2 regions of the Paenibacillus sp. G2S3 genome follow, and region 1 is predicted to be linked to the other one. Evidence: riboswitches for the same ligand, from Rfam matches in the RefSeq annotation. Region 1 holds a riboswitch; the other holds the start of a gene.
What was found. Region 1 has a riboswitch for preQ1 ahead of queF (preQ(1) synthase). Riboswitches for the same ligand answer to the same signal wherever they lie in the genome.
Positions count from the first base shown of each region.

Region 1 (4,432 bases):
ACTTGAATCATGCTACTCGTTATGCGCAGCATATGGTAGCTATTAAGTCTGGTACTGTGGTTAGTGAAGGCTCACCTACAGAAGTTATGACACCAGATGTACTGCGGGAAGTGTTTGGAATTGAGGCAGATATTGTTCCAGATCCACGTACAGGTGTGCCGCTGTGTCTTCCTTACGAGCTTGCAGCCTACAAAGCCGTGTAATTATAATTGAAATCATACAACGAACAGGCTCCCGTCATTGACAAGGGAGCCTGTTCGTTGTTACAGTTGTGGTTGCCTACAATTCCATGATACTACTACTAAAAATAGATCAAGGACCATCATTTATACATGGTTAAAGGAGCATGAAACATGAATATTGACAAAATTCAAGATGACCTGCAACAATTAATGACTGCAGGTATAGTGAAGAGTCATGAGAACTTAAAAGATCACGTGTACACTAAAATGGGCGGTAAAGCTGATATTTTGGCAGCCCCAGCTACTTATGATGAAATTCAAAAGATCGTTACATATGCGGAACAGAATGGGATCACCCTTACGGTACTTGGGAACGGGTCAAACGTGATTATCCGTGATGGCGGTGTGCGTGGGATCGTTCTGCAAACGGCAGGACTAACCGAAATGGGGATTCGTGACAATCTCTTATATGCGGAGTGCGGCGCCAAGATTATAGATGTATCCCGATATGCACTGGAAATGGAACTTACGGGTCTTGAGTTCGCCTGTGGCATTCCAGGAACGGTTGGTGGAGCGTTATACATGAACGCAGGTGCTTATGGCGGAGAAGTGAAAGATGTATTGCACAGTGCGCTGGCTATAACTAAGAGCGGGCAATTGGTGACTCTGCAAGGGGATGAGCTGCAATGGGGTTATAGAAAAAGCGTGTTCGCAAGCGGTGAATACATCGTGCTTGAGGCCAAATTTGCTATGACTTCTGGTGATGCATCAGACATCAAGGCGAAAATGGATGAACTTACTTACCTGCGTGAATCCAAGCAACCGCTTGAGTATCCCTCCTGTGGGAGTGTCTTTAAACGTCCTCCAGGTCGGTTTGCAGGTCAGTTAATTCAAGAGAGTGGCTTACAGGGAACAAGAATCGGTGGTGCTGAGGTATCCAAGAAGCATGCAGGATTTATTGTGAATGCTGATAATGCAACTGCCAGCGATTACATTGGGCTAATTCACCATGTAAGAGCGACTGTAAAGGATAAATTCGGAGTAGAGCTGGAAACTGAAGTGGAGATTATTGGGGAAGAGTAACCTATAAATAGAAAGAGCCCGCAGCCTACTGTGGGCTCTTTTACTGTCATCACCTATTGTTTAATCTACTGAGAGGGTGTATTTAGCTCTATCTGTAGTGATTTCCGCTTTGCGATCACCTATGTCCTCAATTCGTAGCCCGTCAATAGCTAAGTCATAGGTAGAGTGTGGCAGTGATACTAACTCACCATCGGCGTTTAAAGTGCTGCCAAATCCTTTTAATATTAAGGCACTCCCTAGATAGTCATCGATAACATCGTCCGCACTCCGAAACTCAACGGCCTCTAGATTAAAATGAATTTTATCCAGATCTCGAAGCTCTTTCTTTTCAATAACAATAGTTTCATTCACATGACTGTTAATCCAGTCCATAAGTTTCTGTATGCTGCTTTGTTCCATAAGATGATCCCACCCTTACCTCGAAGATTATTATGTTTAAGTTACCCTTTTCTTAGGATTTGAATCCATATTTTTTCCACATCTCATCGTTTAAGAACACAGGAAGGTGAGGTCTTTGGATTTCTAGGTCCTAATGGTGGTGGGAAGACAACAACGATGCGCATGATGACGGGTCTTCTTCAGTCTACAAGCGGAGAAATTTTAATTAATGGCATGAATATTTCACGTCATAAAAAGAAACTACGCCCAAATTGGTGTAGTTTTCGAGCTTCCCAATCTGTATATGCGGAGTTAGACAAGGAAAAAGCTGAGGTTTAAAAGTAAGTTCCTCCAAAAATGGTTCAGCCATCAGCTCCGCTTTTATGGTTGTTTTTTCTTAGTAGCTACTTTATACGCCGCTCTTCCAGAGTGGACTTATCCGATCTTTGCTATTCTGCCAAGTATTGAAATCGCCCAGAATTTGAACAGCATTCTTAATGGAGAAGGTTTTTTACTCGTAGAAAGTCTTCTTTTACTCTTATGGATTGCGGTGCTATCGGTCTGGATTTGGAAGACGGACAGAGTAGAACTTGTCAGAAGCAGGTCGCCCATGGTATAGTTCAAGACGCAATATGCTTTAAGGAGAAGTCTGCACGGATTGTGCAGGAGAGGTTCGCGAACTCCCTCTATAAAAAACTAAGAGTATATTAATTCGTATAAGCGGATGCTGTCCTAACCTGGACGCTGCTTCCGTTTCTTCTTAGTGGAGCCAAGTTTTCGAAATCTCGTTCTTCTTTCCATTACCGGCCAAGGCCGAAGGAAAAGAGAGGGGTTTTTTGTCGTGTCAGAAGGAAGATTGAAAGAGGAAATGCAAGAAGTTACATTGCTAGGTAATCAGGGAACGCAGTACAAGTTTGGTTATGATCCAGACATTTTAGAGGTATTTGATAACAAGCATCCAGGGCGTGATTATTTTGTTAAATTTAACTGTCCTGAGTTCACGAGCTTATGTCCTGTAACAGGCCAGCCGGATTTCGCCACACTGTATATTTCGTATATACCTGAGCAGAAAATGGTGGAATCCAAATCATTAAAGCTGTATCTGTTTAGCTTCCGTAACCATGGTGACTTTCATGAGGACTGTGTCAACATTATAATGAATGATCTGATCTCACTGATGGACCCACGTTACATTGAGGTGTGGGGCAAGTTCACTCCGCGTGGAGGCATATCTATTGATCCTTATTGCAACTATGGAAGACCGGGTACGAAGTATGAGGCGATGGCGGAACACCGCTTAATCAATCACGACCTCTATCCGGAAAAAGTGGACAACCGCTAATCCCAACAAGTTGATAAGGAGAGATTAAGATGAATAAAAAAGCACTCGTCGTATTCAGCGGTGGACAAGATAGCACCACTTGCCTGGTATGGGCTTTGAAGCAATTTGAAGAAGTACAGGTAGTTACCTTCAATTATAATCAGCGTCATGCAGCAGAAATTGAAGTTGCAACAGAAATAGCAGCTAAGTTTAATGTGAAACAGCATATCCTTGATCTGGGGCTGCTGAATCAGCTGGCACCAAATGCATTAACCCGACAGGATATTGATATTGTAGCTGGCGAAGGTGATGAGCTTCCTAGTACATTTGTGGATGGACGGAATTTGTTGTTTTTATCTTTTGCCGCAATATTAGCTAAGCAGTTGGGTTACTCCCATATCGTCACTGGTGTCTGCCAAACGGACTTTAGTGGATATCCGGACTGCCGTGATGTTTTTGTGAAATCATTGAATGTTACGCTGAATTTGTCTATGGACTATGAGTTTGCGGTACACACTCCACTGATGTGGCTGGATAAAAAAGAAACGTGGAAGATGGCTGATGAATTGGGTTATTTTGATTACGTTCGCGAGCACACATTGACCTGTTATAACGGCGTGATTGGTAGTGGCTGTGGAACTTGTCCAGCTTGTCTATTACGTCAACGTGGTCTTGAGCAATATGAGGCGGAGAGAACGGAGGCCGGTTCTTAATGCTTAACGAGGTTTCAGTCTGCAAAATATTTACGTTCGATGCGGCCCATCAATTAATTGGTCACAAAGGGAAATGTAGCAACCTGCATGGACATACTTATAAGCTCGAAGTAGTGCTTAAGGGCAAACCAGAGGCTACGGAAGGCCACTCAGACGAAGGGTTTGTTATTGACTTTAGCGATATCAAGACGACAGTGCAACAAAGCCTTGTAGACCGTCTAGATCATGCTTTTCTCGCTATGGGAAATGAGCCAGTGTTAGAGACGTTAACGAATACGGGTTCCAAAGTAGCCTTGCTGTCTTTCCGCACCACAGTTGAGAATATGTCTTCATATATTGCCTACAAGCTTAAGCAAGCGGGGCTGCCGCTGTACGCTGTAAAGCTGTGGGAGACACCAACCTCCTGGGCAGAGGTGCTGGCAGAGGATATCCCTGAGGATGGGCCATCTTACCGCTTGTATGGAGGCTGTGATTGTGAGTAAGATTCCTGTAATTGAAATGTTCGGTCCGACCATTCAAGGTGAAGGTGCGGTAATTGGTGTGAAGACGATGTTTGTCCGCACCTATGGCTGTGATTATCGCTGTGGCTGGTGTGACTCCGCTTTTACTTGGGATGGTACTGCTAAGGATAAGGTTCGAATGCTGGAAGCGGATGAAATTATGAATGAACTTTTAGCTATAGCTGGAGATAATTTCGATTGTGTTACGATTTCAGGTGGAAATCCTGCTTTGATTGGTGAAGGGATGGGCACTTT
Region 1 covers NZ_CP126095.1:3,654,193-3,658,624, reverse strand. The annotation lists gene QNH28_RS15900 (ABC transporter ATP-binding protein) at 1-203, shown strand, start outside; gene murB (UDP-N-acetylmuramate dehydrogenase) at 354-1,265, shown strand; gene ymzB (protein YmzB) at 1,326-1,664, opposite strand; gene QNH28_RS15885 (ATP-binding cassette domain-containing protein) at 1,728-1,982, shown strand; PreQ1 riboswitch class I at 2,306-2,349, shown strand; gene queF (preQ(1) synthase) at 2,512-2,985, shown strand; gene queC (7-cyano-7-deazaguanine synthase QueC) at 3,015-3,677, shown strand; gene QNH28_RS15870 (6-pyruvoyl trahydropterin synthase family protein) at 3,677-4,159, shown strand; gene queE (7-carboxy-7-deazaguanine synthase QueE) at 4,116-4,432, shown strand, end outside.

Region 2 (4,432 bases), 2.3 Mb from region 1:
AGATCTCAAGGTCGCCGTGGTTTATCTATGGATATAGTCTGAATTATCAAACTTTCTCTAGCGTGAACCAGTTTTCGGACTCAGGAGACCTTATTTGTGATATTTAGGGCATTTTGGGTCAGTTTCGGACTCCAGAGTTGCTATTTGCATAAAATAGGCTTAATTTGGGCTGATTATTAGGCAATAGCGCCTCTCAGGTCCGAAAAAGCTCCAAAATGGCAATTCTTCAGGTAATAGCGGCATCTGAGTCCGAAGCCAGCCCCGAAGCGGGAACTCTAAGCAAGAGAATCGCGCAAGCGAGCCCCGAAGCAATAGAACTGCACAAAAGAGCCCCAAATCGAGAACCCTAAGCGAAAGAACCGCGCAAACCATCACCAAAGCGCAGACTCCACCAGAGTTATGTCAATGGAACGACCATACATAGGCACAATACAGTGCCTAAACAAAACAACCCGTTCAACACTTTCGTGTGAACGGGCTGTTTTTATTTAAGCTTAAGCTTTAGATCTTAAATTGTTGCACAGCTTCCTGAAGCTTTTTAGCCTGCTCATATAGATGTTGCACGGTTACTGCATGTCCTTCAAGCTCTATACGTTGGCGCTCCGAGTTCTCGGATAGTGTGTCCGCACTTTCTTGCGACCTTGAAGTGATTTGTGCGGTTTCCTCGACGGAAGCACTAACTTCTTCCGTACTTGCTGAGATTTGCTGCGTAGCCGCAGATACAGATTGAATATTCTGATTGATGCTCTGAATCAGGATCAGAAGGTGATTGAAGGCATCGCCCGCTTCTGCCACCTTGCCTACCCCGGAGGCTACCTCAGAATTCACATGGTTCATCTCAGTAACGGAGCGATTCATATCTTCCTGAAGTCCGAGTAGGAAATCACGGATCTGCTCATTCGCATTACGGGATTGTTCGGAAAGCTTGCGTACTTCTCCGGCAACAACGGCAAAGCCGCGTCCATGTTCTCCTGCACGTGCTGCTTCGATCGAAGCATTGAGCGACAGCATTTGGATTTGCTTCGTAATTTCAGTAATACTGTGAACGACTTCTCCGATCATTACTGAACGTTCATTCATAATTTGTAATTGCTCCAGCGACTGCAGGGAGGCACGTTCAACCTGGCGCATTTGCAGAACAGCGCTTTGAGCAATCTCATTACCGCCACTCGCTTCAGCGGAAGCTTCACTGATCTGCTCAGTGACTTCGGTGGCTGCTGAAGCAATATGCTGAATGCCGAAATTGATTTCTTCCATAGCTTTTGAATTATCCAGAGCGCTGCTTGCGATGGTCGTACTACCTTTGCCAATTTCTACAACAGATGTACTAGAGTGGTCTGCCATTTCATTTAGGACCTCAACACGTTCTCTTAAAGAATTGGAATCGGTGACCACAGTATTTGAGGTGACGAGTACATGTCCGATCATTTCTTTTAGGCGCAGGGTCATCGCTTGGAAGCTTCTGGATAGCTGAGCTACCTCATCACTGCCTTTAACCGTTAATTCCTCTGTGAAATCTCCCTCTGCGAGACGGGCACTGTAAGCTGCAAGCTTTGAGATAGGACGAGTAATCCGCATACTCATAAACCAGGCACCAGTTGAGCCTATGATCAGCGTTAGCAGAGTGATCCCGGCACTGGTCCACAGAATACTGTCTGTTTTTTCTTGAATAAAGCTTACATCACTGCTGATTCCGATAACCATCGTACTTCCGGGAATACCGATATAAGCTGACTTATGTACACCATGCGAGTCCTTGTATGTATCGCTTAGTCCACTCTTTCCTTTAAGTGCTTGCTGCATTGCAGAGGATACCTTAACGATTTCCTCCGGCTTTAATTTTGCATCATGATCTACGGACAGAACTTCAGCTTCCTTGCCTTTTAGATTGAGTAGAAAAATAGTCTCAACCCCATGCTGCTTTCTCTTATCCTGAAAATAGAATTCAAGATTGGTGGCTGCTTGTTCGTTCTTCTTTAGTGCTTGCTGAGCGTGCATTGTATTTATATTCTTATATACGTCCTGAGCAGCTGCAGTTAGAATTTGATTGATTTGTGGCATGACATAGCTGTTGAAAATACTGGTGGATATAAAGTAGAAGCTGGTACTTAACAAAAGCGACGTGAGTAATAAAACTACAAATAATAAACGCGTAAATCTGCGACTGATCGACTGCTTGAAACGAAACATATTGTTCTCCCCCTTTTTATGGGCAGCGAAGCCCCATTTCTTTATATCCCTACCGACTGCTAGTGACTGGCAACCTGCAATATATTCCATAGTTATGTAATATATCAACTAAATGGATCGGGAATGAAGTGTTTGATACTATTCTATATAATTAACCTCTGGATGAATAGTGAAAGTTTTAGTTTATAGAGCATATTTTTCTGAAAAAGATGAATTATTACCGACACTTTTATTTTTAGTTAATAAAAATGGGTATAAATACCCATTCCATAAATGATTTATTTTTATAGATTGTTTGGCGACAGTGTGATAGAGTATTAATGTTTTGTTCCAAACTTAATGTAATCCGCGGTTCGTAACCATCCCGCGTAAACAAAACTAGGAGGAGTTAAAGTAATATGTTTAATTTGTTGTGGGGAGTTTTATTTGTTGTTGTTAATTTCGCTTTTTTTCTACTCTGTTACCGCCTGTTCGGCAAAAGTGGAATGTATGCCTGGGTAGGTATCGCTACTGTAATTGCTAACATTCAGGTAGCTAAGACGATTGCTATGCCATTTGATATCGTGATGACACTCGGAAATACGATGTATGTCACTTTGTATATGACCAGCGATTTGCTTAATGAGAAGTATGGCAGAGCGGAAGCACGTAAAGCAGTCTGGTTTGGTTTCTTCACCCTGCTTATGACGACGGTCATTATGCAGATGGTACTAGTCTTTAAGCCGCAAGAGACAGATATCGCTCAGTCTTCTTTGGAGACGATCTTTGGGCTGATGCCTCGGCTAGCTTTGGGGAGTCTTACTGCTTACTTCATTAGTCAGTTCCTAGATGTTCGGTTGTACTCCTGGATTCGCAAATATTACAGCACTTCAAGTCAGTTGTGGATTCGTTCCAACGGCAGTACGATGATTAGTTCTTTTGTGGATACACTAATCTTCTGTACCATTGCATTTGCTGGGTTGTATAACTGGAGTGTGTGGTTTGAAATTTTGCTTACAACGTATCTAGCGAAATTCTTACTAACCGCATTAAGCACACCTATCTTATATATCGCCCGAACTTTTACTTTTGCTGAAGATGGAACACCATCATCTGCTCATAAAAAGGATTAAACAACAATACAGCCAGCGCGTACCGATCATAATCGATGCGCGCTGTTTTATTTTTCCAGTCGTAAGAGGGCTAATCGTTCCATAAAAAAGTGTACATAAAATTAATATAAAGCTAAAATAAGCTATCAGTCTGATCGAAGAGAGTGTACATAATCGGTAGTCACAGAAATTAAGAACAGGTGTGATGAAGGATGAATCTAGTAGTTCCTATATTGCGTCATGCAGCACAGCAGCCCGACAGCATTGCCTTAACTCATGACTATGTCAGTCATACCTATTCAACCTTAGTACAAGCGATGCGGAGAATCGCGAATGGTCTACAGCAAAAGGGTCTGAAACATGACAAAATCGCCATTTTATCAACGAATCGCATTGAGTTTGTCGAGGTTTTCTTGGGGGCTATTTATGCGGGCTGTGTTCCCATTCCTTTAGATCCCAAGTGGAGTGCAAATGAACTGCAGGTTATTATAGAGCAGTGCCAGCCGGCAATGATTTTTGCCGAGCCGGAAGCTGCAAAGAATTTGGTCTTCAAGGATCAAGCGATCCCAACACTAACTTTCTCAAAAGATCGAACAGATTCCTATGATCAGTGGCTGGATGCGCTGAAGCCAGAAGCTGAATTGGATGAGACGAACGAGTTATTATTTATCGGGTTTACTTCAGGCACAACTGGGCTACCCAAAGGATATATGCGTACCCATTTATCGTGGTTAAAGAGCTTTGAGGTATCGAGTGCTGCCTTTGAATTGGACTCTATGAAGGATGTTTTAGCACCGGGTCCGTTTGTGCATTCGCTGTCCTTGTTTGCTGTAATGCAGAGTCTGTATGGTGGAGCAAACTTTCATATTACGCAAAAATTTAGCGCCACACAGGTGTTAGAGCTGTGCAAGCAGATTCCGGGTGTGGTGTTGTTTGTTGTACCGACAATGCTTGAATCCATGATGCAGCAGGCTCTTCCTGGGCAGACGCAGATTGATGCGATTATTAGCTCAGGTGCAAAGTGGTCGGAGTTGTCCAAAAAAAAGGGCATAGAAGTGTTCGCTGGAACGCGTCTCTATGAATCCTATGGTTCCTCAGAAGCGAGTTATATTAGTTATTTGGATGTTCTGGAAGAGCATAATCCGAACTCT
Region 2 covers NZ_CP126095.1:1,401,929-1,406,360, forward strand. The annotation lists gene QNH28_RS06235 (methyl-accepting chemotaxis protein) at 502-2,190, opposite strand; PreQ1 riboswitch class I at 2,533-2,578, shown strand; gene QNH28_RS06240 (queuosine precursor transporter) at 2,589-3,302, shown strand; gene QNH28_RS06245 (AMP-binding protein) at 3,494-4,432, shown strand, end outside.
Region 2: another riboswitch for preQ1. It lies ahead of QNH28_RS06240 (queuosine precursor transporter); the one in region 1 lies ahead of queF (preQ(1) synthase).